One region of the Azospira sp. MPR-LB4 genome, then DNA from elsewhere that is predicted to be linked to it. Evidence: predicted binding sites of a transcription regulator. Region 1 holds the regulator's gene; each other region holds the start of a gene.
The links. Region 1 encodes sigma-54, which starts transcription at its own class of promoters, with help from an activator protein. Its sites were predicted from a motif close to TGGCACGCTTNCTGCTNA; they were not measured.
Positions count from the first base shown of each region.

Region 1 (7,674 bases):
TCCGCCTCGGCAGAGAGCAGGGTGACCTCATCGGCCACCAGGGTCGCCTCCTCCTCGGGGCCGCCGGCCATGGCCTGCTGCAGGGCGGCGGCAAATTCCCGGGCGCTCTGGAAACGCTGCTCCGGCCGCTTCGCCAGGGCCTTGCGCACCACCGCATCGAAACGCCGCGGCACCTGCACGTTGAGCTCGGAAGGGGCGATGGGGTCCTCCTTCAACACCTTGTGCATGATGGTGGTGAGCTGGCCGGTGAAGGGCTTTTCCCCGGTGAGAAACTGGTAGAGCAATACACCGGCGGAGAACAGGTCGGAACGGCCGTCCACCGTCTGCCCCATGAACTGCTCCGGCGACATGTAGGCCGGAGTGCCGAGGACGGAGCCGGCCTGGGTCAGGTTGGAGGATTCGATGCGGGCGATGCCGAAATCCCCCACCTTGGCCTGGCCGTTGTGCAGGATGAAAATGTTGGCCGGCTTGATGTCCCGGTGCACGATGCCGTTGCCGTGGGCGTGGTCCAGGGCGGAGAGCAGCTCGCCCATGAGGCGGGCGATCTCGCTGAGGGAAAAGCGTTCGGACTTGTCGAAATAGTCCTTCAGCTCCCGCCCTTCCACATACTCCATGGCGATGAAGGCGGTGCCCCCGTCCTCGCCATACTCGTAGATGGCGACGATGTTGGGATGGTTGAGCCGCCCGGCGGCCTGGGCCTCGCGCTGGAAACGGCTCAGCAGCTCCTGGGCCTCGTCCTTCTCCAGCTGGTCCCGGCGCACGGTCTTGAGGGCCACCCGCCGGGCAATGCCCGGGTCGAAGCCCTCATAGACCACCCCCATGGCCCCCCGCCCCAACTCTCGGCGGACCTCGTACTTGCCCAGTCTGGGCGGCATAGCCTCGGCCATAGCGGCTCTCCCGGCGGCAGGTTATTTGTACTTGCTGTCGATTTCCCAGACGTTCTTCTGCACCAGGCGCTGCACCATGCTGTCCAGGGTGAGGCCGCCGGAGGCGCCGGAGGAAACGCCCATCACCGACGAGCCCTTGGCTCCCAGCTCCATCTTCTCTTCGGTATAGCCGGTGGCCACCTGTTCGGTGGTGTTGGCGTCGATGATCTTGTAGCGCATGCCGATGATCCACACCCCGGTGTTTTCCTGGGTCTGCACCGAACCGACCACCGTCTCGCCGACGGCACCGGCCTGGGCCCCGCCCATGGAGCCGGAGAAGGCGCCGAAGACGCCCAGCAGCTTGCCCACGGCACGGCCGTCGAAGCCCTGCTGGGCCTGGGCCACCTGCTCGGCCTTGAGGATGTCGAACTTGACCACGTACTTGGTGGTCTTGAACTTGCCCTTCTGCAGCAGCTTGCGGGCGGCGCTGGGGTCGCCCATGGTGTAGGCCAGGGTGAACTCGTTGAGCAGGGGCCCCATGTCGGAGCGTTCGAGGATCTTGAAGTTGGCCTTGCCCAGTTCCAGTTCGGCGTAGTCGGCGATGTTGTTGGGGCCGTACTTCTGGGTGAAGGAGGCGTTGTTGGACTTCACCTCCCCCGGGATGACCACCAGGGCCGGGCCCTTCTTCGCCGCATTGGCGTACTCCACCGGCTTGTACATGGCCTTGTCGGCCATTTCGTTGGCCTGCTTGGAGGTGTCGCTGCCGGCGGTAGGCGACGGGCTCTCGAAAACCGGCTGGGCGAAGGCCGAACCGGCAAAAGCCAGGGCCAGGGCAATGGGGGCGATTTGCTGACGCATGGAAGACTCCGTAGGTTTATTTTTTTGGTTTGCCGGCAGCCCGGCAGTAATCGTTGTAGAGCTTGGCCACCACCTCTTCGGCCTGCTCATTGACCAGCTCCAGGACCATGCCGGCGGTGTCGCTGCCGGAATAGGATTCGGCCTTGGCCGTGGCGGTGGAGATGGTGCGGCCGTCCGCCGCCGCCAGGGTGAAATGCATGGTGACATAGACCTCGGGCAGACGCACCACCGGGTTGTAGGCGGTGCGGGTGGAAACCCCGCCCTTGAGCACGAAGGCAGCACCCAGCTTGCTGGAGGCGGCCAATGCCGCGTCCGGGTCGTTGCGGAAGTAGGCCTCCATTTCGGCCTGGGCAATGCGGGCCCGCTGCTCCTCGGCGGTGTAGGTCTTCAGGCCAAGAGCCTTCAGCTTCTGGTTGATTACGGCGGCGTGGCGGCCGTATTTGCTGCCCTGCAACTGATAGCCATCGGCCGTCTGGTCGGCCAGGGCCACCAGGATGCCCTGGTTGCGCAACGCCGCCTTGCAGGGAGCGGCCAGATTCTGGGCGATGCGACCGCGGCGCCCCTCGTCCTCGGCAGCGTCCTGCTTCTCCTCCTCGGAAAAACTGAAGGCCCGGGCACCGCCGGTCGCCGCCAGCAGCAGGCCGCAGCAGAGCAGGCGGGAAGCGGCACGCAGAAGGGCTGGCTGCATCTCGGGCTCCAGGGAAATGCCCGGCGTCGGGGCGGTATTGGGGGAATGGGGCAGGCCATTCTGTCAAAAAAAATGCCAGCCTTCAATCGGCTGGCATTTTTGCGGGAAGTCCGCCCCGGGCTTACTTGGCAGCCTGGCTGTCGGCTTCGCACTTCTTGATGAAGGAGGCCTTGGCAGCACCGGCCAGTTTCTTCTCCGCGGCCTTGGACTGGCACTCCGCATTGGCGGCGGGAGCGTCGGCGGTCTTGCCGGAGAGGCAGGTCTTCATGAAGCCCTTGCGCTCGTCGCCCTTGAGGCCTTTCTCGCCGGCCTCCTTGTTGCAGTTCTTCATGCGCTCCTGCTGGGGCGTCGGCGCTTTGGCCGCGTCAGCGGCGCCGGCAATGGGAGCCAGGCCGATACAGGCCAGGGAACACAGGGCAAGCAGCATCTTTTTCATGGTGTCTCCGTCAGTGGTCAGGCAGGGATCACCACTATGCGTTCGTCAAATATCGTCGTCAAGCAGCAGCTTCTGCTGCCGGGTGATGAATTCCTGCATGTTGTCGATGCCGCGCAGCTGCAGGATGCTGTTGCGCACCGCCGCCTCCAGCAGCACCGCCAGGTTGCGCCCGGCGGCCACCGGAATGACCACCTTGCGCACGGCCACGCCGAGGATCTCCTGGGTCTGGGCATCCAGGGGCAGGCGCGGCGCATCCACCCCGGCCACCGGCTTCTGCAGGTGCACGATCAGCTTGAGCTTCATTTTCCGCCGGGAGGCGGTCTCGCCGAAGATGGTGCGGATGTTTAGCAGGCCCAGGCCCCGCACTTCGAGGAAGTCCCGCAGCATGCCCGGGCAACGGCCCTCGATGGTGGCGGGGGCGATGCGAGCCAGTTCCACCACGTCGTCGGCGACCAGGCCGTGGCCCCGGGAAATCAGTTCCAGGGCCAGTTCAGACTTGCCGACGCCGGAATCGCCGGTGATGAGGACGCCCATGCCCAGCACGTCCATGAAGACGCCATGCACCGACACCGTGTCCGCCAGGCGGCGGGAGAGGTAGATGCGCAGCAGGTCGATCACGGCCGAGCAGGGTTTGGCGGTGGTGAACAGGGGAGTGCCGGTGCTCTCGCAGCCCTCCAGCACGGCCGGCAGCACTTCCAGGCCCTCGGCGACGATGACGGCAGGAGGCTGGGCGGCGAAGATTTCGTTCATCTGCGCCTTGAGGCGCTCAGGATTGACCCGGCTCAGCCACTGGTACTCGGCGGCGCCGATGACCTGCAGGCGTTCCGGGTGGATCAGGTTGAGGTGGCCGACCACGTCGGCGCCGTAGTTGCCCCGCTCCCGGATCTCGATGGAGCGTTCGGCACCCTGGGCCGCGACCCAGGTCAGGGACAGCTTGTCCTGGTGGTCCTCAAACAGCTGGCTGATGGAGATTTGCCGCATGGTTCCCCCAGTCGGTGAACAGGCGGTGGGCGTCGTCGGTGTTGTCGCAGGCGCCCAGGGCCTCGCGGAAGGCCCGGTCGGAGAAACGCTGGGCCAGCTCGGAAAGAATCTGCAGATGCTGCTCGGTGGCCTGTTCCGGCACCAGCAGCACGAACATCAGGCCGACGGGCTTGCCGTCGGGGGAATCGAAAGGCACCGGGGCGGACAGGCGCATGAAGGCGCCGGCGGCTTCCTTGAGCCCCTTGATGCGGCCGTGGGGAATGGCAACCCCCTGGCCCAGGCCGGTGGAACCGAGTTTTTCCCGGGCGAAGAGGCTGTCGAAAACCGTGGCCCGGGCGATGCCCAGGTTGTTCTCGAACAGCAGTCCGGCCTGCTCGAATGCCCGCTTCTTGCTGCTGGCTTCGAGGTCCAGCAGGATGTGGGCGGGAGGGAGGAGTTTGGCGATCAGATCCATGGGGCGGGAACCTTCCCCGAACAGCGGGATGGCGGCGGCAGGGCCGGTTGGAGACTGGGATTCAGGCAGGATACCTGGCGAAAAGTGGCGGGATCATAACGGAAAACGACCCCGCCGCCTATGCCTTTCGTCCCAGTCCCGGAGAGGGAATCAGATCACTCTTCGATGTGATTCTTGATGGTGTCGCGGTGGTGATCCTGGGCCTTCTGCTTGTACTTCTGCACCTGGCGGTCCAGCTTGTCGATCAGGGTGTCCACGGCGGCATACAGGTCGGCATCCTCGGCATCCACGTGGATGTCCTTGCCGGGCACGCGCACGGTGACTTCAGCCTTCTGCTTCAGCTTTTCCACGGTGAGGATGACGTTGACGTCGATGACGCTGTCGAAGTGACGCGTAACCCGCTCCAGCTTGGCAGTGACGTAGTCGCGGATCGCCGGGGTGACTTCCAGGTGATGTCCGGTGATGTGCAGGTTCATGGCTCGCTCCTTTTTTAGATGGACTTGCGTAGGTTGGCCGGCGAAATGTTGAGCGCTTCTCTGTATTTTGCAATGGTTCGACGCGCCACAACAATGCCTTGTTGGCCAAGAATTTCGGATATTTGACTGTCCGAAAGGGGTTTTCTGGGGTCTTCGGCCGCCACCAGCTGCTTGATCAGGGCCCGGATGGCGGTGGCCGAACAGGCGCCCCCCGTATCCGTGGCCACATGGCTGCCGAAGAAATACTTGAGTTCGAAAATGCCCCGGGGGGTGGCCATGTACTTCTGGGTGGTCACCCGGGAGACGGTGGATTCGTGCAGGCCCAGGGTTTCGGCGATTTCCCGCAGCACCAGGGGACGCATGGCCACCTCGCCGTGTTCGAAGAACTGGCGCTGGCGGTCCAGGATGGCCTGGGACACGCGCAGGATGGTGTCGAAACGCTGCTGCACGTTCTTGATCAGCCAGCGGGCCTCCTGCAGCTGGCCGGAGAGGCTGGAGCCGCGCTGCTTGGAGAGGATCTCGGCGTAGAGCCGGTTGATGCGTAGGCGCGGGTAGGCGTCCGGATTGATGCTGGCGGTCCACTGGTTGCGCACCTTCTTCACCACCACGTCCGGGGTGATGTAGCGGGCATCCAGGGGCGCGTACTGGGCGCCGGGCCGGGGGTTGAGGCTCTTCACCAGGTTGGTGACGGCGCGCAGGCGCTCGTCGTCGCAGCCCAGCAGCTTCTTCAGCTTGGTGAAGTCCCGGCCGGCCAGCAGTTCCAGATGATGGCGCACCAGCTTCAAGGCCTGGTCCCGCACCTCGTCGGCCGGCAGGGCTTCCAGCTGCAGGGCCAGGCATTCGCCCGGAGTACGGGCGCCGACACCGGTCGGGTCCAGGTGCTGCAGGTGGCGCAGGGCGATCTGCAGGTCGTCCAGGTCGATTTCCAGCTCTTCCGGCAGGGCTTCCTGCAGCTCCTCCAGGGGCTGGGTCAGGTAGCCGTCCTCGTCCAGCGCCTCGATGAGGAAGCTGACCAGCTGCCGGTCCCGCTCGGAGAGCTGCATCAGGCCCAGCTGCCAGTTGAGGTGGTCGCGCAGGGAGGTGTTGGCGGCCTGCACTTCCTGGAAGTCGGAATCCTCGTCTTCGTCGCGGGAGGCGGAAGGGTAGCTGCCTTCGGCAAACCAGTCCTCGCCTTCGCCCAGGCTGTCCCGGCTGTCGTCCCGGACTTCTTCGGGGCCATGACTGTCGGCGCCTTCACCGGATTCGCCGCTATCGCCTTCCCGCGGGCCTTCGGCAGCGGCCTCGGCCGTACTGCCGGCGTATTCGCCTTCGCTCCCGCTGTAGGAGGGCTCGTAGTTCTCGTCCTCCCGCTCCAGCAGGGGGTTTTCCAGCAGATACTTCTCCAACTCTTGCTCCAGCTCGAGCGTCGACAGTTGCAGCAGCCGGATGGACTGCTGCAGCTGTGGCGTCAGGGCCAGGTGCTGCGAGAGTTTGAGTTGGAGGGTTGGTTTCATGGACCCGGGGCCGAAGGGGCCGGCGGCAATGAGCGGGTTGAGGGAAAGACTCGGAGACTGGGCTCGTCAGAGACGGAAGCTCTCGCCCAGATATACTTTTCGGACGTCTTCATTATAAACGATCTCATCCGGGCGGCCAGACGCCAGCACCCGGCCCTCATTGATGATGTAGGCCCGGTCGCAGATGCCCAGGGTCTCACGCACGTTGTGGTCGGTGATGAGCACGCCGATGCTGCGGTCCTTGAGGAAACGGATGATCTTCTGGATTTCCAGCACGGCGATGGGGTCCACGCCGGCGAAGGGCTCATCCAGCAGGATGAAACGGGGAGAGGTGGCCAGGGCCCGGGCGATTTCCACCCGGCGGCGCTCGCCACCGGACAGGGCGGCGGCATTGGAAGCGCGGATGTGGCCGATGTGCAGCTCTTCCAGCAGTTCCTCCAGGCGCAGGTCGATCTCGTGCTTGGGCAGCTTCTGCAGTTCCAGCACGGCGCGGATGTTCTCCTCCACGTTGAGCTTGCGGAAGACGGAAGCCTCCTGGGGCAGGTAGGAAATGCCCAGATGGGCCCGCTTGTGGATGGGGAAGTGGGTCACTTCCTGATTCTGCAGCTGGATGGAGCCGCCGTCGGAGGGCACCAGGCCGACGATCATGTAGAAACAGGTGGTCTTGCCGGCACCGTTGGGGCCCAGCAGGCCCACCACCTCACCGCTGCCCACCTCGAAGGACACGTCATGCACCACGGTGCGGGACTTGTAGCGCTTTTTCAGGTTGTTGGCGGAAAGCTTGGCGATGAGGTCGGGGTTCTGCTCGGACATGGGCTATCGGATTCTATGAATGCGGGGGCGTAAAGGCATTGTGCCAGAGGTGTCGCCCGGGGGTTCTACCAGTCGCTGCCGGACTCGTCGTCCCAGCCGCCCTGCAGCACCTGGCGGACGGTGGCGGCGGCAAAGCCGCGGCTGAGGAGGAAGCGGGTCTGTTTGGCCCGCTCGGCCAGATCGGCGGGCAGGGCGGCGAATTTCTTCTGCCACACCTGGCGCGCCCGTTCCAGCTCGCTGCCGCCCTGGGCCAGGGCCGCGGCGACGGTTTCCTCGGCCACGCCCTTCTGCCGCAGTTCCTGGGCCAGCCGGGCATCGCCGTAGCGGCGGGCGCGGATGGCGACCCTTTCACTGGCATAGCGGGCATCGGAAAGCTGGCGGCGGGCCGCCAGGTCGTCCAGCAGGGCCTCCAGCTCAGCCTCGGATTCTGCGTGGGGCGCCAGCTTGCGGGCCAGTTCGGCCCGGCTGTACTCCCGCCGCGCCAGCAGCCCCAGGGCCCGCTGGCGCAGGCTCGGGGTCATTCCCCGGCAGCGGCCGCCGGGGCGGGGTTGGCCACGCCCAGGGCTTCCCGGATCTTGCCTTCGATTTCCTGGGCAATGGCCGGGTTGG
Region 1 covers NZ_CM179521.1:2,190,351-2,198,024, forward strand. Annotated here, with positions in the region: gene AC3QLZ_RS10365 (serine/threonine-protein kinase) at 1-887, opposite strand, end outside; gene AC3QLZ_RS10370 (hypothetical protein) at 909-1,724, opposite strand; gene AC3QLZ_RS10375 (hypothetical protein) at 1,741-2,412, opposite strand; gene AC3QLZ_RS10380 (PsiF family protein) at 2,534-2,848, opposite strand; gene hprK (HPr(Ser) kinase/phosphatase) at 2,894-3,829, opposite strand; gene ptsN (PTS IIA-like nitrogen regulatory protein PtsN) at 3,798-4,283, opposite strand; gene hpf (ribosome hibernation-promoting factor, HPF/YfiA family) at 4,439-4,759, opposite strand; gene AC3QLZ_RS10400 (RNA polymerase factor sigma-54) at 4,774-6,252, opposite strand; gene lptB (LPS export ABC transporter ATP-binding protein) at 6,319-7,065, opposite strand; gene recX (recombination regulator RecX) at 7,131-7,586, opposite strand; gene recA (recombinase RecA) at 7,583-7,674, opposite strand, start outside.

Region 2 (7,674 bases), 150 kb from region 1:
CGGGTGGATCTTCATGTTCACCACCCGGGCTGCCGCCGAGCCGCCAATGGCGGCCACGTACACGATGGCGCAGTCCTGGATGGCTTCCAGCTTGGCTCCCAGCTTGTCCTCGGTGCCGTCCTCCTTCAGGTCTCCCTCGAAGCGGACCACGGTGGCCAGGGTCGAGCTGTCGGCGGTGATGTCGTAGATGGCGATGTTGCGGGCCCAGCCGAAGTGGGCGTCCACCTGTTGCAGGTCCTCGGTGGCGAATGCGACTTTCAGCGGTTTGCTCATGGCGGCACCTTCCTTGGTTGATTCAGTGACAAGCGACAGCCGCCGCACCGTGCGCGCAGCCGGTGCCGCAGCTGGCGGCGGGTTCGGCGGTCGGCCGGAAATCGTCGGGGACGGCTTCGTGCAGGTTTTCAATGAAGACATTGCCCACCTCGAAAATCAGGTTCCGGGTGCCCCGGTAGCCCACGCTCACCTTGTGGGCCGCGCCGAGGCGGTCGAAGGTGGGCAGGCCGGAGCGCCAGAAGGGGATGCCCAGCCGCGCCGCCGCCTGGCGGCCGTGGGCATGGGTGATGAGCAGGTCGGCGCCGACGGCGCCCTGCTCGAAGTCTTCCAGGTCGCCGATCAGAACTTCGTCCGCCGGCACCCGGTTGAGGAGCGGGGATTCGGTGCTGGTGACGGCTACCTGGATTTCCGCCCCCATCTCCGTGAGGAAGGTGGTGAGGGCGTACAGCAGGTCCGGCTCGGCGGCCACCGCCACCTTCTTTTTGCCGAAGTGGAAGTGGCCGTCCAGCATGGCGTCCAGCAGCTGGCTGCGCTGGCGCTTGAAGCGGGGAGGCACCTCGGTGTTGGCGATGCGGGAGAGCAGGGCCAGGAAGTCGTCGCAGGGCTTCAGACCGGTGAGCCGGTCGAAGACGGTGTAGGGCACGCCGGCGATGTCCTTCAGCTTTGCCGCCGCCGCCCGGCCCTGTTCGCCGATGACCAGGGTGTAGGCCGACTCGCCCATGCTGCGCAGTTCGTCGAGCCGGGTGCCGCCCAGGGTGGTGGGCAGGAAGGTCTCGGGAATGTGGCCGTCCATGGAGCCGGAGAGGTCGGGCAGCACCACCGGGGTGAGGCCGAAGGCTTCGACCATCTCCTTCACCTCCTCGATGTCGCCGGGGGTGAGGTGGCAGCCGGGCAGGATGTTCACCTGCCAGGGCCGGCGCACATTCGACGGTTTGGCGATGGTCTCCACCATGCGCAGCACCGCCTTGCCCCAGCCGTCCTGGAAGGCGCCGGCGAAGTCCGGGGTGGAGACGAACACCACCTCCATGTCCGCCAGTTCCGGGTGCTTCTGCCGGATCAGCTGGAGGAAACCGTCCACGTCGTCGCCCTTGGCTTCGGTGATGCCGGTGGAGATGAGGCCCACCAGGGCCGGGGCAGCCCGCTTGTGGATATTCACCAGGGCCTGCTCCACGTTCTCCAGGCCGCCGAGGATGGTGGTGACCTCGTTCATGGCCGTGGTCTGCAGGGGAATGGTCTCGCGGAAGTGCTTGACGAAGAGCACCAGGCCGAAGGCGGTGCAGCCCTGGGAGCCGTGCAGCAGGGGCAGGGCCTGGTCCATGCCGAGGAAGGCCAGGGCGGCGCCGATGGGCTGGCTCATTTTCAGCGGATTGACGGCGCAGGCCTTCCTGCTGTGCTTGACCTCAGCCATGGCACACCTCGCCTGCGCACTCTTCCTGATTACAGGACTGCCATTCTTCGAGGTCCTGTTCCCAGTCGGGCCGCTCCCAGGGGGCCGGCTGGCGTACCTGCTGCCACACCGGGTTGTAGAGGGCCTTGTCGATCTCATCCACCAGATTGACGATACCGTCGTAGCCGGCCAGGGCGTGGTGCCGCTCCTGGTTGATCTCCACCCAGGGGGTCTTGGCCTTCAGCGCCACGAACTGGGAGCGGCCGCCGGAGAGCATCACGTCGGCCTGGGAGTCCCTGAGCATCCGGTACATCTCCCGGGGCGGCAGCTCGTCGAACATGTGGGCGTCGGTGCCCATGATTTCCTTCACCTTCTCCCGGTCGTTGGCGGTGGTCTTGCGCATGGAGGTGCCGACGATTTCCATGCCCACTTCCTGCAGGGCCGCGACCACGGACCAGGACTTCACCCCGCCGGTGAACAGCAGCACCCGCTTGCCCTTCAGGCGCGCCTTGTAGGGCTCCAGTCGGGCCCAGGCCTTGGCCTCCTCCCGGGCGATGAGGGCCTCGGCCCGTTCCGGCAGATCCGCCGGGCCGCCCTGGCGCACCAGCAGGGCGCTGATCTTGCGCAGGGCGTCGGACATGTCGGAGACGCCGTAGAAGCTGCCCTCGAAGAAGGGGATGCCGTAGCGTTCTTCCATCTTGCGCGCCACGTTGATCAGGGCCTGGGAGCACAGCATGATGGCGGCCCGCGCCTTGTGGGCCGTGGCGATGTCGTTGTAACGGCCGTCGCCGGAGATGGTGGCGAGGATGCGGATGCCCAGCTCGTCGAAGAGGGGCTTCACCTGCCACAACTCCCCCACCACGTTGTATTCGCCGATCAGGTTGATGTCGCAGGGGGTGGTGTACTCGGGCTCCCGGGTGCCGATGACGTAGTCCAGCAGGGCCTCGCCGCCCAGCTTGTTGCCCAGGTTTTTGCTGCCGACGAAGCCGGGGGCGTTCACCGGGATCACCGGCTTGCCGAACTTGGCGGCGGCGGCCTTGCACACCGCCTCGATGTCGTCGCCGATCATGGCCGGCAGGCAGGTCTGGTACACGAAGACCGCCGGCGGGTCGTACTTGTCGATGATTTCCTTGATGGCCCGATAGAGCTTCTTCTCGCCGCCGTACACCACGTCCATCTCGTTCATGTCGGTGGTGAAGCCGGTGCGGTAGATATGGGAGCCGGAGGAGAGGGTATGGCGCGAATCCCAGGAATTGCCTTCGCAGGCGATGGGGCCGTGTACCAGATGGGCCACGTCCACGATGGGCTGCAGGGCGATCTTGGCCCCGTCGAAGGCACAGCCGCCGGCAGCGGCGCCCGGAGTGAGCTGCTTCTTGCAGCCCGCCTTGCGTTCCTTCTCGCCCTTGGCCTGGTTGGTGGCGCAACCCGGCTCTTCCAGGACACTGGCCACCTTCTGTTGCAACGCGCTCATGTCGGCTCTCCTACAATTTTTCTTTTGTGAGCCTTAAGTAGCAGGTTTGGTGCCAGTGCCCGGCACTGCCCCAAAGTGCTTGTTTTTGCTGCCTCGTCAGGGCCGTGGCGGCGCCATGGGGCACCGTCCTGTCGGTTTCGCGACAGCCCCGGGGGGCCTCTTGTTGCACTTGGCACCAGACCGGCCGGACCGGGGGCCAGCCTTTATGCCGGCCCCTGCTCGCGGTATATTTGCCCGCCTATGACTGACATTCGCCCTGCCATCGTCCTGCTTTCCGGCGGCCTGGACTCCGCCACCTGCCTGGCCATCGCCAAGAGCGAAGGCTTTGCCCCCTATTGCCTGTCCTTCGACTACGGCCAGCGCCACAAGGCCGAGCTGCAGGCCGCCGCCCGGGTGGCGGCCGCCCTCGGCGCCAAGGAGCACCGCGTGGTGCGCCTGGACATCGGCCAGTTCGGCGGCTCCGCCCTCACCGACAGTTCCATTGCCGTGCCCGTCGAGGGCGTCCAGGCCGGCGGCATCCCCGTCACCTATGTGCCGGCCCGCAACACCGTCATGCTCTCCTTCGCCCTGGCCTGGGCCGAGGTGCTGGGGGCCAAGGACATATTCGTCGGTGTGAATGCCGTGGATTATTCCGGCTACCCGGACTGCCGCCCCGAATTCATCGCCGCCTTCGAACGCATGGCCAATCTGGCCACCAAGGCCGGGGTGGAAGGGGCCGAGCTGCATGTGCATGCGCCCCTGATCGACCTCACCAAGGCCCAGATCATCCAGCGCGGCACCGCCCTCGGTGTCGATTACGGCATCACCGTCTCCTGCTACCAGGCCGACGACGAGGGCCGGGCCTGCGGCGTCTGCGATTCCTGCCGCCTGCGGGCCGAAGGCTTCCGCGCCGCCGGCCTGGCCGATCCCACGCCCTACCGTAGCGCCTGATGGACAGCCTGCCCGATCTGTCGCCCCTGCTGTGGCTGGCCGCCGGCCTCGGCGGCCTCTTCGGCGCCGTCGCTCAGCGCACCTGCTTCTGCACCATGGGCGCGGTGTCCGACATCGTGAACATGGGGGACTGGAACCGCATGGGCATGTGGCTGCTGGCCATGGGCACGGCGGTGCTGGGTACTGCCGGCCTGCAGCTGGCGGGCCTCATCGACGTGGCCAATTCCATCTACACCGCCCCCCGCCTGCTGTGGGCGTCCCACCTGGTGGGCGGCCTGCTGTTCGGCATCGGCATGGTGCTGGCCTCGGGCTGCGGCGCCAAGACCCTGGTGCGCCTGGGGGGCGGCAATCTCAAGTCCCTGGTGGTGTTCCTGGTCATGGGCCTCACCGCCCTGGCCACCCTCAAGGGCCTGCCGGCCCTGCTGCGGGTCGGCCTGCTGGATGTCCTGGCCGTGGATCTGTCCGCCCCGGGCCAGGACCTGCCCCGGCTGCTGCAGCCTCTCCTGGGGCTGCCGCCGGCCACGGCGTCGGCCCTGGTGGCCGGCAGCGTCGGCGGCCTGCTGCTGGCGGCGCCCCTGCTGCGCGCCGACTTCCGCCAGGCCGAGTACATCCTCGGCGGTCTGGCCATCGGCGCCGCCGTGGTGGGCGGCTGGTTCCTCAGCGGCCATCTGGCCTTCGTCGCCGAACATCCCGACACCCTGCAGCCGGCTTTCCTTGGCACCAACAGCGGCCGCATGGAGTCCCTCACCTTCGTCGCCCCGCCGGCCTACGCCCTGGAACTGTTCGCCACCTGGAGCGACGCCAGCCGCAAGCTGACCCTGGGCATCGCCACGGTGCTCGGCGTCGTCGCCGGTTCCGCCCTGGTGGCCCTGTCCCGCCGCAGCTTCCGCTGGGAAGGCTTCCGCGATGCGGAAGACACGGCCAGCCACCTCATCGGTGCTGTCCTCATGGGCTTCGGTGGCGTCACCGCCCTCGGCTGCACCGTGGGCCAGGGCCTCTCCGGCATCTCCACCCTGGCCCTGGGCAGCCTCATCACCACCCTGTCCATCATTGCCGGCGCCTGGCTGGCCCTGCGCCTGCAGTACCGGCGCATGCTCAACGAATAGCCCGCCCGCCCGCATCAATCCCGGGTTTGACAGGCCCCGGGGGGCCCCCTATAATTCGCGCTCCGTTTTTGCGGGTCGGTAGCTCAGTCGGTAGAGCAGCGGACTTTTAATCCGTTGGTCGCGAGTTCGAATCTCGCCCGACCCACCAGCCTCTGGAAAAAAGAGGTGTACAAACGGAAGTAGGGCGGCTATAATGCGCCCCTCATTCGGGTTGTTAGCTCAGTTGGTAGAGCAGCGGACTCTTAATCCGTAGGTCGAGTGTTCGAGCCACTCACAACCCACCAGATTCAGGTAAAACGGCCTCCGCTAGGGGGCCGTTTTATTTTGCAGGGCTGCCGTTTTCTCGCTGGCGGCTCGAATGTGTGGCCCATGTAGCTCAGTGGCAGAGCACTCCCTTGGTAAGGGAGAGGTCGGCAGTTCAATCCTGCCCATGGGCACCATCCTTTCCGGTGGCGCCAAGCCGTCCGCAGCGCGCCCCGTCCGGGGCTATTTTTTTGTCTTGAGCCGGTGCAGGTTTTCTCTCCAGGGGAAGTCATGAAGATGATTGCGCGGAGTTGCTCTGTCCTGTTGTGCCTGTTCGCCTTCCTGGCGGCGCCGGCCTTTGCCAATGAAGGCGGCGGCGGGGCGGCGGCGGAGCCCCTGCGTTTCGTCGTCAATCTGGCCGGCAGCGGCCGCATCCTGCAGGTGGACATGGTGTTCGAGGTGGCCCACGCCGAGGTGGATGGGACTCTCAAGGCCATCCGTCCCAAGGTGCAGCACAAGCTCATCATCCTGCTCTCCTCCGAGCAGCCGGAACAGCTGCTGACCCTGGAGGGCAAGAAGGCCCTGGCGGAAAGCATCCGCGACGTCCTCAACAAACTCCTCGACGAGACGCCCAAGAGCGGCGTCAAGGAAGTGCTGTTCACCAACTTCATCATCCAGTAGGCGAGTCCGCCTTCCTGATCGCCAGGGCCGCTACAGGCGGTGCCGGGCGGCAAGAAAAAAGCCCCGGGGCCTTGCGGCCGGCGGGGCTTTTCTTTTTGGCCGGGGCTGGCCCGGCCGTTGCGACTCAGCGCTGCTTCTTGGCATCCACCACGGCCAGGGCCGTCATGTTCACCAGGCGGCGCACGGTGGCGGTGGCGGTCAGCACGTGCACCGGCTTGGCCACACCCATGAGGATGGGGCCGATGGTGACGCCTTCGCCGCCGGTCATCTTCAGCAGGTTGTAGGAGATGTTGGCGGCGTCCAGGTTGGGCATCACCAGCACGTTGGCCTCGCCCTTGAGGGGGGATTCCGGATCGGACTGCAGGCGGATTTCCTCGGACAGGGCGGAGTCGCCGTGCATTTCGCCGTCGATCTCTAGGTCCGGGGCCTTGGCCCGGGCGATGTCGGCGGCTTCGGACATCTTGCGGGCGGAGGCGGACTGGGAGGAGCCGAAGTTGGAGTGGGAGAGCAGGGCCACCTTGGGGGTGATGCCGAAGCTGCGCACGGTCTCGGCGGCCATCACGGCGATGTCGGCCAGCTGCTGGGCGTCCGGGTTCTCATTGACGTGGGTGTCGCAGAGGAACAGGGCCCGGTTGGGCAGCAGCAGGTGGTTCATGGCGGCCAGGGTGTTGTGGCCGGCGGCCTTGCCGATCACCTCTTCCACCTGGCGCAGGTGGTGGGCGAAGCGGCCGCTCATGCCGCAGATCAGGGCGTCGGCGTAGCCGAGCTTGACCAGCATGGCGCCGATGATGGTGTTGTCGGAGCGCAGGCGCATCTTGGCGATGTCGATGGTGACGCCGCGACGCTTCATCAGCTGGTGGTAGGCGCTCCAGCATTCCTTGTAGCGCTCGTCGTAGTTGGGGTTCACCACTTCGAAGTGCTCGCCGGCCTTGAGCTTGGAGCCGATCTTCTGCAGCCGGGCTTCGATCACTTCCGGGCGGCCCACCAGGATGGGCTTGGCCAGGCGCTCTTCCAGGATCACCTGGATGGCGCGCAGGACGCGCTCGTCCTCGCCTTCGGCGTAGATGACGCGGCTGGCTTCGCCCTGCTTGGCGGCAGAGAAGACGGCGCGCATGCCGACGCCGGTGTGGGTGTTGAATTCCTTCAGCTTGTCCCGGTAGGCGTCCATGTCCACGATGGGACGGGTGGCGACGCCGGATTCCATGGCGGCCCGGGCCACGGCCGGGGCGATGATGGAGATGAGGCGGGGATCGAAGGGCTTGGGAATCAGGTACTCGGGGCCGAAGGTCAGCTGCTGGCCCTGGTAGGCCATGGCCACTTCGTCGCTGACTTCTTCCTGGGCCAGGGCGGCGATGGCCTTGACGCAGGCCAGCTTCATTTCCTCGGTGATGCGCTTGGCGCCCACATCCAGGGCGCCGCGGAAGATGAAGGGGAAGCAGAGGACGTTATTGACCTGGTTGGCGTAGTCGGAGCGGCCGGTGGCGATGATGGCGTCGGGACGGACTTCCTTGGCCAGTTCCGGCATGATTTCCGGGGTTGGGTTGGCCAGGGCGAAGATCAGCGGGTCCTTGGCCATCTGCTTG
Region 2 covers NZ_CM179521.1:2,045,108-2,052,781, reverse strand. Annotated here, with positions in the region: gene nifX (nitrogen fixation protein NifX) at 1-273, opposite strand, end outside; gene nifN (nitrogenase iron-molybdenum cofactor biosynthesis protein NifN) at 296-1,681, opposite strand; gene nifE (nitrogenase iron-molybdenum cofactor biosynthesis protein NifE) at 1,674-3,131, opposite strand; gene queC (7-cyano-7-deazaguanine synthase QueC) at 3,372-4,061, shown strand; gene AC3QLZ_RS09615 (YeeE/YedE family protein) at 4,061-5,167, shown strand; tRNA gene AC3QLZ_RS09610 (tRNA-Lys) at 5,240-5,315, shown strand; tRNA gene AC3QLZ_RS09605 (tRNA-Lys) at 5,376-5,451, shown strand; tRNA gene AC3QLZ_RS09600 (tRNA-Thr) at 5,533-5,607, shown strand; gene AC3QLZ_RS09595 (flagellar basal body-associated FliL family protein) at 5,702-6,091, shown strand; gene AC3QLZ_RS09590 (NADP-dependent malic enzyme) at 6,216-7,674, opposite strand, start outside.
Region 2: the regulator sigma-54 is predicted to act here: its motif matches at 3,169-3,186, upstream of nifE (nitrogenase iron-molybdenum cofactor biosynthesis protein NifE).

Region 3 (7,674 bases), 1.3 Mb from region 1:
AGGCGACGCTTTCCACAGCCTCGTGGGCAACGAGGAAATCCACCAGCTTGCGGGCGTTTTCCACATGGCGCTGCATGCGCAGGGGCAGGGTTTCGACGCCCTGCAGGATCTGGAAGGCGTTCATGGGGCTCATGCAGGCGCCGAAGTCGCGCAGGCCTTCGCGTCGGGCCCGCAGCAGGAAGGCGGCGACGGTGGATTCCTCGGCGAAGTCCATGCCGTGGAAACCGTCGTAGGGCTCGGTCAGAGTGGGGAATTTACCCGAGGCTTCCCAATCGAAATTGCCCGAATCCACCAGCACGCCGCCGACAGCGGTGCCGTGGCCGCAGAGGAACTTGGTGGCGGAGTGGAAGACCAGATCGGCGCCGTGCTCGAAGGGTTTCAGCAGGTAGGGGCTGGTGAAGGTGGAATCCACCAGCAGGGGCAGGCCGTGTTCGTGGGCCAGGGCGGAAATACGGGGGATGTCCAGCACGTCCAGGCCCGGGTTGCCCAGGGTCTCGCCGAAGAGCAGGCGGGTGTTGGGGCGGATGGCGGCGCGCCAGGCGTCCACGTCCCGGGTGGGGACGAAGGTGGTATCGATGCCGAAGCGGCGCAGGGTGTAGTCCAGCAGGTTGTGGCTGCCGCCGTAGAGGGCGCCGGAGGCGACGATGTGGCTGCCGGCCCCCATCAGGGTGGCCACGGCCAGGTGCATGGCGGCCTGGCCGCTGGCGGTGGCGATGGCGCCGACGCCGCCTTCCAGGGCGGCGATGCGCTCCTCCAGCACCGACACGGTGGGATTGGAAATGCGGGAATAGACGTGGCCGGCCCGTTCCATGTTGAAGAGGGCAGCGGCCTGGTCGGAGTCCTTGAAGACGAAGGAGGTGGACAGGTAGATCGGGGTGGCGCGGGCGCCGTACTGCGGGTCGGGCACCTGGCCGGCGTGCAGGGCCAGGGTGTCGAGGGTGTAGCCGTCCTTACCGGCCATGGGCGTTCTCCTGAGGGTCTCGTTGTTCTTTGGCTGTCAGGCCGGCATGTCCGGCAGCAGCATGTCTTCCAGCAGCCTGATGCGGTCCTTGAGCTGCAGCTTGCGCTTTTTCAGGCGCCGCACCAGGAGCTGGTCCGGCGGCGGGTTGGCGGTGAGGTGTTCGATCACCAGGTCCAGGTCCCGGTGTTCCACTTCCAGCTCGTGCAGCCGGCCGCGGATGATGCCGGCCTCGTCGTCGCTCAGGGTCATGGGCTGTTTACATTCGTAAAATGATCTTTGCCGGCGGCTTTCTTCCCGCGAGGGAAGCGGCCGCCAAGGCAGGATCGAGGACGCATTGTGGACCATTCCACAGCGTACGGAAAAGGGCATAGAATAGACCGTACAATTCTAACCTTATGGAGGAGATCCATGTCCCACACCGTCATTGTCGTTTTCGGCAAAGGCAAGGAGTACGAATTCAAGTTCACCCAGGCAGACCTCGGCGGCCAGACCGCGGAAGAGGCCCGTCGCTGGTTCGACAAGGAGTTCGTCACCCTGGAATGCGAACCCTCCAATCCGGTGGGCAAGGTCCTGATCATCGACAAGGTACTCAACGTCGCCAAGTACGGCGGCGAAGCCCGCTTCGCCGAGGCCGGCGGCTGGGCCAAGGACTTCACCCGTAACGCCGCCCTGGCCCTGGGCCGCGATACGGTGCGGGTGGATGTGGCCGATTTCATCATCGGTTACTGAAACCGCAGCGGCGGGAAAAAAGAACGGCGCACCTCGGTGCGCCGTTCTGCTTTTGTGCCTCAGTCTTTGCCATCGGCCAGGGCCGGGTGCCGGGCCAGCTCCCGGGTCCATTCCAGGGGCGGCTGGGATGCGGCGACGTACTGCCGGTACCGCCGCAGATAATCGCCCAGCAGGGTCCGGCCGGGGCCGGCCGCCGCTCCGCTGTAGGCCTGCAGCAGGCCCCGGTAGCACTGGCGGAAGCGGCGGGGCTCGCCCTGCCAGGCGTCCACCTGCTGCAGCAGCCGTTGCAGGAGCTGGGCGTCCTGCAGCAGGCGCCGGCCGTCCCAGGGATTGGGCCGGTCCACGGCGTGGCACAGGTATTTGAGATCGATGAAGCGCAGTCTGTCGCCGCTGCGGAAGGCCAGCAGGGCCCGGGCGGAGCGGGGCGAGGCGGCCAGGGCGCCGCTGTCGCCGAAGGCCAGGCGAATACGCTGCAGGGCCCGGGTCATGGGCGCCGGATCGGCGGGGTCGGCTGCCGGGTCCAGCCTGGGGCAGGGCTCCCCCAGGGCCAGGGCGAGGGCCTGCAGGTCGCTGCCGGTTTGGCTCACGGGGCATCCAGGGGGCAGCGGCTGTCCCCCTCCTGGAGGCGCGGCCGCAGGGCCGGAGCCCGTTCGCCGAGATCGCGGAATTCCAGGCGCAGTTCGATGCGGCGGCTTTCCTCGGCGCTGGCCTTCTGGAAATTGAAGGAGGAGCCGCCCACCAGGAACAGTTCCCGCACCGTCTGCTGGTCCGTCTCCGAGATGGCGTCGGCGCTGCCTGCCGGGCTGGCGAGGAGGGCGCAGAGGACCCGCTCCGAGCGCTGCAGGCTGAGATTGAGGTTGTACAGGTAGCTGCCCCGGGCATCGGCGAAGCCCTCGACCACGATCTGCTTCAGCCATTTACCGGCCACCGGGTCCCGGGCCAGGGCCAGGATCTTCGGCACCAGTTGCCGCAGCAGGCGGGCCTGCTCGGCGGAGAGCTTGTGGCTGTTGGTGTCGAAGCGGGCCCGTTCGCCGAAGTCCACGGACTGGCCGCGCAGGGTGACGCCGGGGAAGTCCCGGGTCATGTCCCGCACCCGCTGCAGCACCTCCCGGATGTCTTCCTCGCGCCGGGTCTTCTCCCGCTCGCTTTCGGAAATCTCGTGGGTGACCGCCAGTAGGGCCACGGTCATGGCCACCAGGAACAGCACCATGAGGCCCGACATGAGGTCGGAAAAGGAAATCCAGAAGGGCTTTTCCCCTTCCTCGCGGCGGGCGCGGCGCTTGCCGGGCAGGAGTCCGATCATGGCGGCGGTTTAGCCCTTGCCGTCGGCGAGGACGTCGCCCAGGTGTTCGATGGCGTCCTTCAGGTAGCCCACGGCCTCGGCCAGCTCCCGCTGGAACTGGGCGTTGCCGGCCTTGAGGGAACGCTCCACGTTGTCGGCGAAGGCGCCGTGGGCCTTGGCCAGGACCTCGCTGACGCCCTGCAGATAGACGTCGGCCCGCTGCTCGGCCCGGGCGAGGGACTGGGCGGCGCTTTCCAGGCGGCCCACCACCTCGCTGTTGAGGGCGGCCTCCCGCTGGGCCAGGGCCACCGTGCCCTGCACTTCCTGCAGCAGTTCCCGTAGGCTGGCGCCGACCTTGTGCTGCTGTTCCAGCAGCTGGCCGTTGCCGGCGCTGGCGGCGGCCAGGCTGCCGGCGGCGCTCTGGATGGCACGTCCGGCCTCGGCCACGGTCTGGGCGGTGTGGTCGAAGCTGCGCCCGGCGGCGGCGAAACCGCCGCAGGCCAGTTGCACGGCTTCGGCGCCGGCGCTGAGCTGGCCCATGGCCTGGCTGCCGGCCCGGTTGAAGCTGGCGACGCAGCTTTCCAGGGTGGCGGCGGCATTTTTCAGTTCCGTGGTGACGCCCTGCAGATGGCCGGCCACCTTGCCCATGAGCTTGTCGGTCTGCTCCGTCAGGCGCTCCTGCTGGGCCTGCTGGCCGCCGCCGATGGCCTCGGAGACGCCGGCCACCTGCTGGGCGAGCTGGCCGGCCAGCTGGGCCATGGATTCCTGGATGGCTTTTTCCAGACGCTGGCTGCTGGCCTCGAAACGCTGGCCGGTGGCTTCCAGGCTTTGCAGCAGGCGCTCCTGGCGCTGCTCCGCCTCCCGCTCCTGGCGTCCCAGCTGTTCGCCGATCTGCTGACCCACATTGCCCAGCAGGCCGTCCAGGGCCTGGCTGATGCCGCCGGCCACCGCCTTGCCCTGCTGGGCCTCCATCCGTTCCAGGGTCTGGGTCAGGCGCTCCAGGGGCGCGCGGATGCTGTCGCCGACGGCGCCGGCCAGGCCCGCCGTCATGTTCTCCAGCTGGCGCTGGCCGGCCTGTTGCTGCTGCTCCAGCAGGCTGGCCAGGGCCTGGCGCATTTCCGCCACCAGGGCCTGGCGCAGCTGGGCGGCCTGTTGTGCCGCCTGCTGGGCGGCGCCCTCGCTGGCGCCCACCAGGCGGGCCAGGTATTCCTCGCCGATGCCGGTGTCGAAGAGACTGTCGATGAGCTGGTTGAGGCGTTCCACCTGGCGGTAGCGGGCCACCACCAGGGATTTTTCGACCCAGGTGAGGAGCATGGCCAGACCGATGGCGATGGCGGAAATCTTGAAGGCGTGGCCGACGCCCTGGATCAGCTCCCTGAGGCTGCCCCGCACCACGTCGGCGCTGGCGGAAACCTCGAAGTGGGTGAGGCCGACGATGAGGCCGGAAAAGGTGCCGAGGATGCCGATGCCGGTGAGGATGCCCGGCAGGTGCTTGTAGAACTCGGCCCGCAGGGGCGTATCCACCAGGGCCTGTTCGGTGAGGAAGCTTTCCGCCAGGGCCGTGGCGCGCCAGCGGGGGCCGGCCTCGGTGCGGGTCGGGTGCAGGGTCTGGGCGTATTCGCGCCACAGGTGGGCCAGGGGCGGGGCGCCCATGATGTCGCGGCCGATCTGCTGGGGATCGGGGTTGCCGCCGCTCTCCCGCAGCTGCTCCAGCTGCCCGATGGTGCGGCGGAAGAGGCGGCCCAGGCCCAGGGCGGGCAGGACGAAGCGGAAGATGAAACCGGTGCAGATGGCCGCCAGGAGCAGGGCGATGACCAGCATGTGGCCCGGAATGTCGGTGGCGGCGAGGAGGGAAGTGAGGGAGGAAGGCATCGGGCCCGGCGGGTCAGGGTGGTCGGCAAAGGCGGCAACGAGCCCGGATTCTAGCACCCCGGCCCGGCGCTGCTGCCGGTGGCCTCCGCTACCGCAGCGGGGGAGCGGTGCGGGTCCGGGATTGATGCGGGTTTGGGGTGGCTGGAGGCCGGCGCCGTTCCTGGCCTCCAGCCATGGCATGGCCGGGAGGCGCTTGCCGCCTGCCCCGGCGGCAGGGGGTGTCCGAGGTGGTCGTCGCCAGGGCCTGGGTGGGAACTGTTTGCATCTGTCATCTTTGCAGAGTGGAAAGAAAGTTTCCAGGTGTCGGCTTTGTTACGTCGCAAGGTTTACAACTTTATGAAACGCCATTTCACGCGAGTTCCGTAGCTGCTTGATTGTTATGGTTTTGCCCTGTCTGGCACGGTTCTTGTAATCGTCCCACCCCAATAAGGGCGCGGCGATCCCCGCGCAACCATGCAAATAGCCCCGTGGGAACGGGGCAACAGACCGAGGGTGAGGCCATGCAAGAGCAAAAACTCCAGTCCCTGGAAATCCACGAGCACGTCATCGAGGCGGCCAAGCGCCTGGAAATGGGCCGCCGGGAATTCCTCCAGTTCTGTACGGCCATGGCCGCCACCCTGGGCCTGCCGGCCGGGGCCGAGGCCGCGGTGGCCGAGGCGGTGGCGGTGAAGAAGCGCCCCTCCGTCATCTGGCTGCACTTCCAGGAATGCACCGGCTGTACCGAATCCATGCTGCGGGCCGAGCATCCCACCATCGAGAAGCTGATTCTCGACGTCATCTCCCTCGACTACCACGAGACCCTCTTCGCCGCCGCCGGCCACCAGATCGAGGCCGCCAAGCAGGCCGCCATGAAGGCCAACAAGGGCCAGTACCTGCTGGTGGTGGAAGGTGCCATCCCGACCAAGGATGGCGGCATCTACTGCAAGGTGGGCGGCAAGACCGCCATCGACATCGTCAAGGAATGCGCCACCGACGCCGCCGCCATCATCGCCATCGGCTCCTGTGCCTCCTGGGGCGGCATGCCTTCCACCGACCCCAACCCCACCGGGGCCGTGGGGGTGAACAAGATCATCGACAAGCCGGTGGTGACCATTCCCGGCTGTCCGCCCAACCCCTACAACTTCCTTTCCACCGTGGTGCACTTCCTCACCTTCGGCCAGCTGCCGCCGGTGGATGAGCTGGGCCGTCCCAAGTTCGCCTATTCCCGCCTGGTGCACGAGAACTGCGAGCGCCGCGCCCACTTCGACGCCGGCCGCTTCGCCATGGAGTTCGGCGACGAGGGCCACCGCAAGGGCTACTGCCTGTACAAGCTGGGCTGCAAGGGTCCCGAGACCTACGCCAACTGTCCCACCATCCTCTTCGGCGACGCCGGCGCCGGCACCTGGCCCGTGGCCTGCGGCCACCCCTGCATCGGCTGTACGGAGCAGGGCGTGGGCTTCCAGAAACCCATCCACCAGACCGCCAAGGTCATGACCTACGCCCCGCCCGCCTCCTTCCCGCGCATCGTCGAGGAACAGGGCAAGGGCGCCTCCCTCGGGGCCGCCGCCGTGCTGGCTGCCGTGGCCGGGGCCGCCGCCGGGGCCGGGGCCATGGTGGCGAAGAACCTGGGTCTCTCCCACGCCGCCGAGGAGGCCGAGAAGGCCAAGCAGTCTTCCGAACAGAAACCCGCCGAGAAGGTGTGACCATGACTTCCCGTCGCAATTTCCTGAAAGGGACGCTGGCGGGGGGCGCAGCCGCGGCTGCGGTCTCCGTTTCGGTGAGTGGCCCGGCCTGCGCCCGGGACAACAATCCCCAGCCCGAGGGCGCCCTGGGCCTGCTCTACGACGCCACCCTGTGCGTCGGCTGCAAGGCCTGCGTCGCCGCCTGCAAGGAGGTCAATGGCAACCCGGCGGAGTTCTCCACGCCTGAACAGCTGTGGGATACGCCCCTGGATACCACTGCCAAGACCTTCAACGTCATCAAGATGTTCCGCAGCGGCACCATGGAGACGAAGGACGATCCGGACAACGGCTACGCCTTCATGAAGACCTCCTGCCTGCACTGCAACGATCCCTCCTGCGTCTCGGCCTGCCCGGTGTCGGCCATGACCAAGGACCCGGTCACCGGCATCGTCGGCTACGACGCCGACGCCTGCATCGGCTGCCGTTACTGCGTTGCCGCCTGTCCCTTCGGCATTCCCAAGTACGACTACTCCTCCGCCACCGGCAAGATCGGCAAGTGCGAGCTGTGCCGCCACCGCCTGCCGGAAGGCAAGTACGCCGCCTGTGCCGAGGTCTGCCCCACCGGCGCCACCCTCTACGGCAAGGTGTCGGACCTCAAGGCCGAGGCCGAACGCCGCCTCTCCCTCAAGCCCGGCACCAAAACCGTGTTCCAGCGCGGCCAGCTGGGGGGCAAGGACCAGAGCTACGAAAACGTGGTGGGCCATTACGTGCAGCACGTCTATGGCGAGAAGGAAGTGGGCGGCACCCAGGTGATCAAGCTGTCCGCCGTGCCCTTCGAGAAGGTGGGCCACAAGCCCCTGCCCGAGCGTTCCGCCTCCTCCAAGTCGGAAACCCTGCAACACACGCTCTACGGCGGGCTGGTGATGCCCCTGGCGGTGCTCGGCGTGATGACCTATTTCGCCAAGCGCAACGTCAAGCCTGACGACGACGAGCTGTAAGGGAGAGATCGCAATGTCTGCACAACAACACGCTGCACCCACCCCCGTCGGCGGCAAGCTGCTGACCCCGGTGACCCTCACCGCGGCGACCCTGATCGTGGTGGCCCTGGCCATCATCCTGGTCCGTTTCGTCTTCGGCCTGGGCGCCGTCACCAACCTCAACGACGGCTA
Region 3 covers NZ_CM179521.1:894,135-901,808, reverse strand. Annotated here, with positions in the region: gene AC3QLZ_RS04080 (O-acetylhomoserine aminocarboxypropyltransferase) at 1-961, opposite strand, end outside; gene AC3QLZ_RS04075 (YdcH family protein) at 998-1,210, opposite strand; gene AC3QLZ_RS04070 (hypothetical protein) at 1,370-1,690, shown strand; gene AC3QLZ_RS04065 (hypothetical protein) at 1,750-2,277, opposite strand; gene AC3QLZ_RS04060 (OmpA family protein) at 2,274-2,993, opposite strand; gene AC3QLZ_RS04055 (hypothetical protein) at 3,003-4,844, opposite strand; gene AC3QLZ_RS04050 (hydrogenase small subunit) at 5,345-6,526, shown strand; gene hybA (hydrogenase 2 operon protein HybA) at 6,529-7,503, shown strand; gene hybB (Ni/Fe-hydrogenase cytochrome b subunit) at 7,517-7,674, shown strand, end outside.
Region 3: the regulator sigma-54 is predicted to act here: its motif matches at 5,240-5,257, upstream of AC3QLZ_RS04050 (hydrogenase small subunit).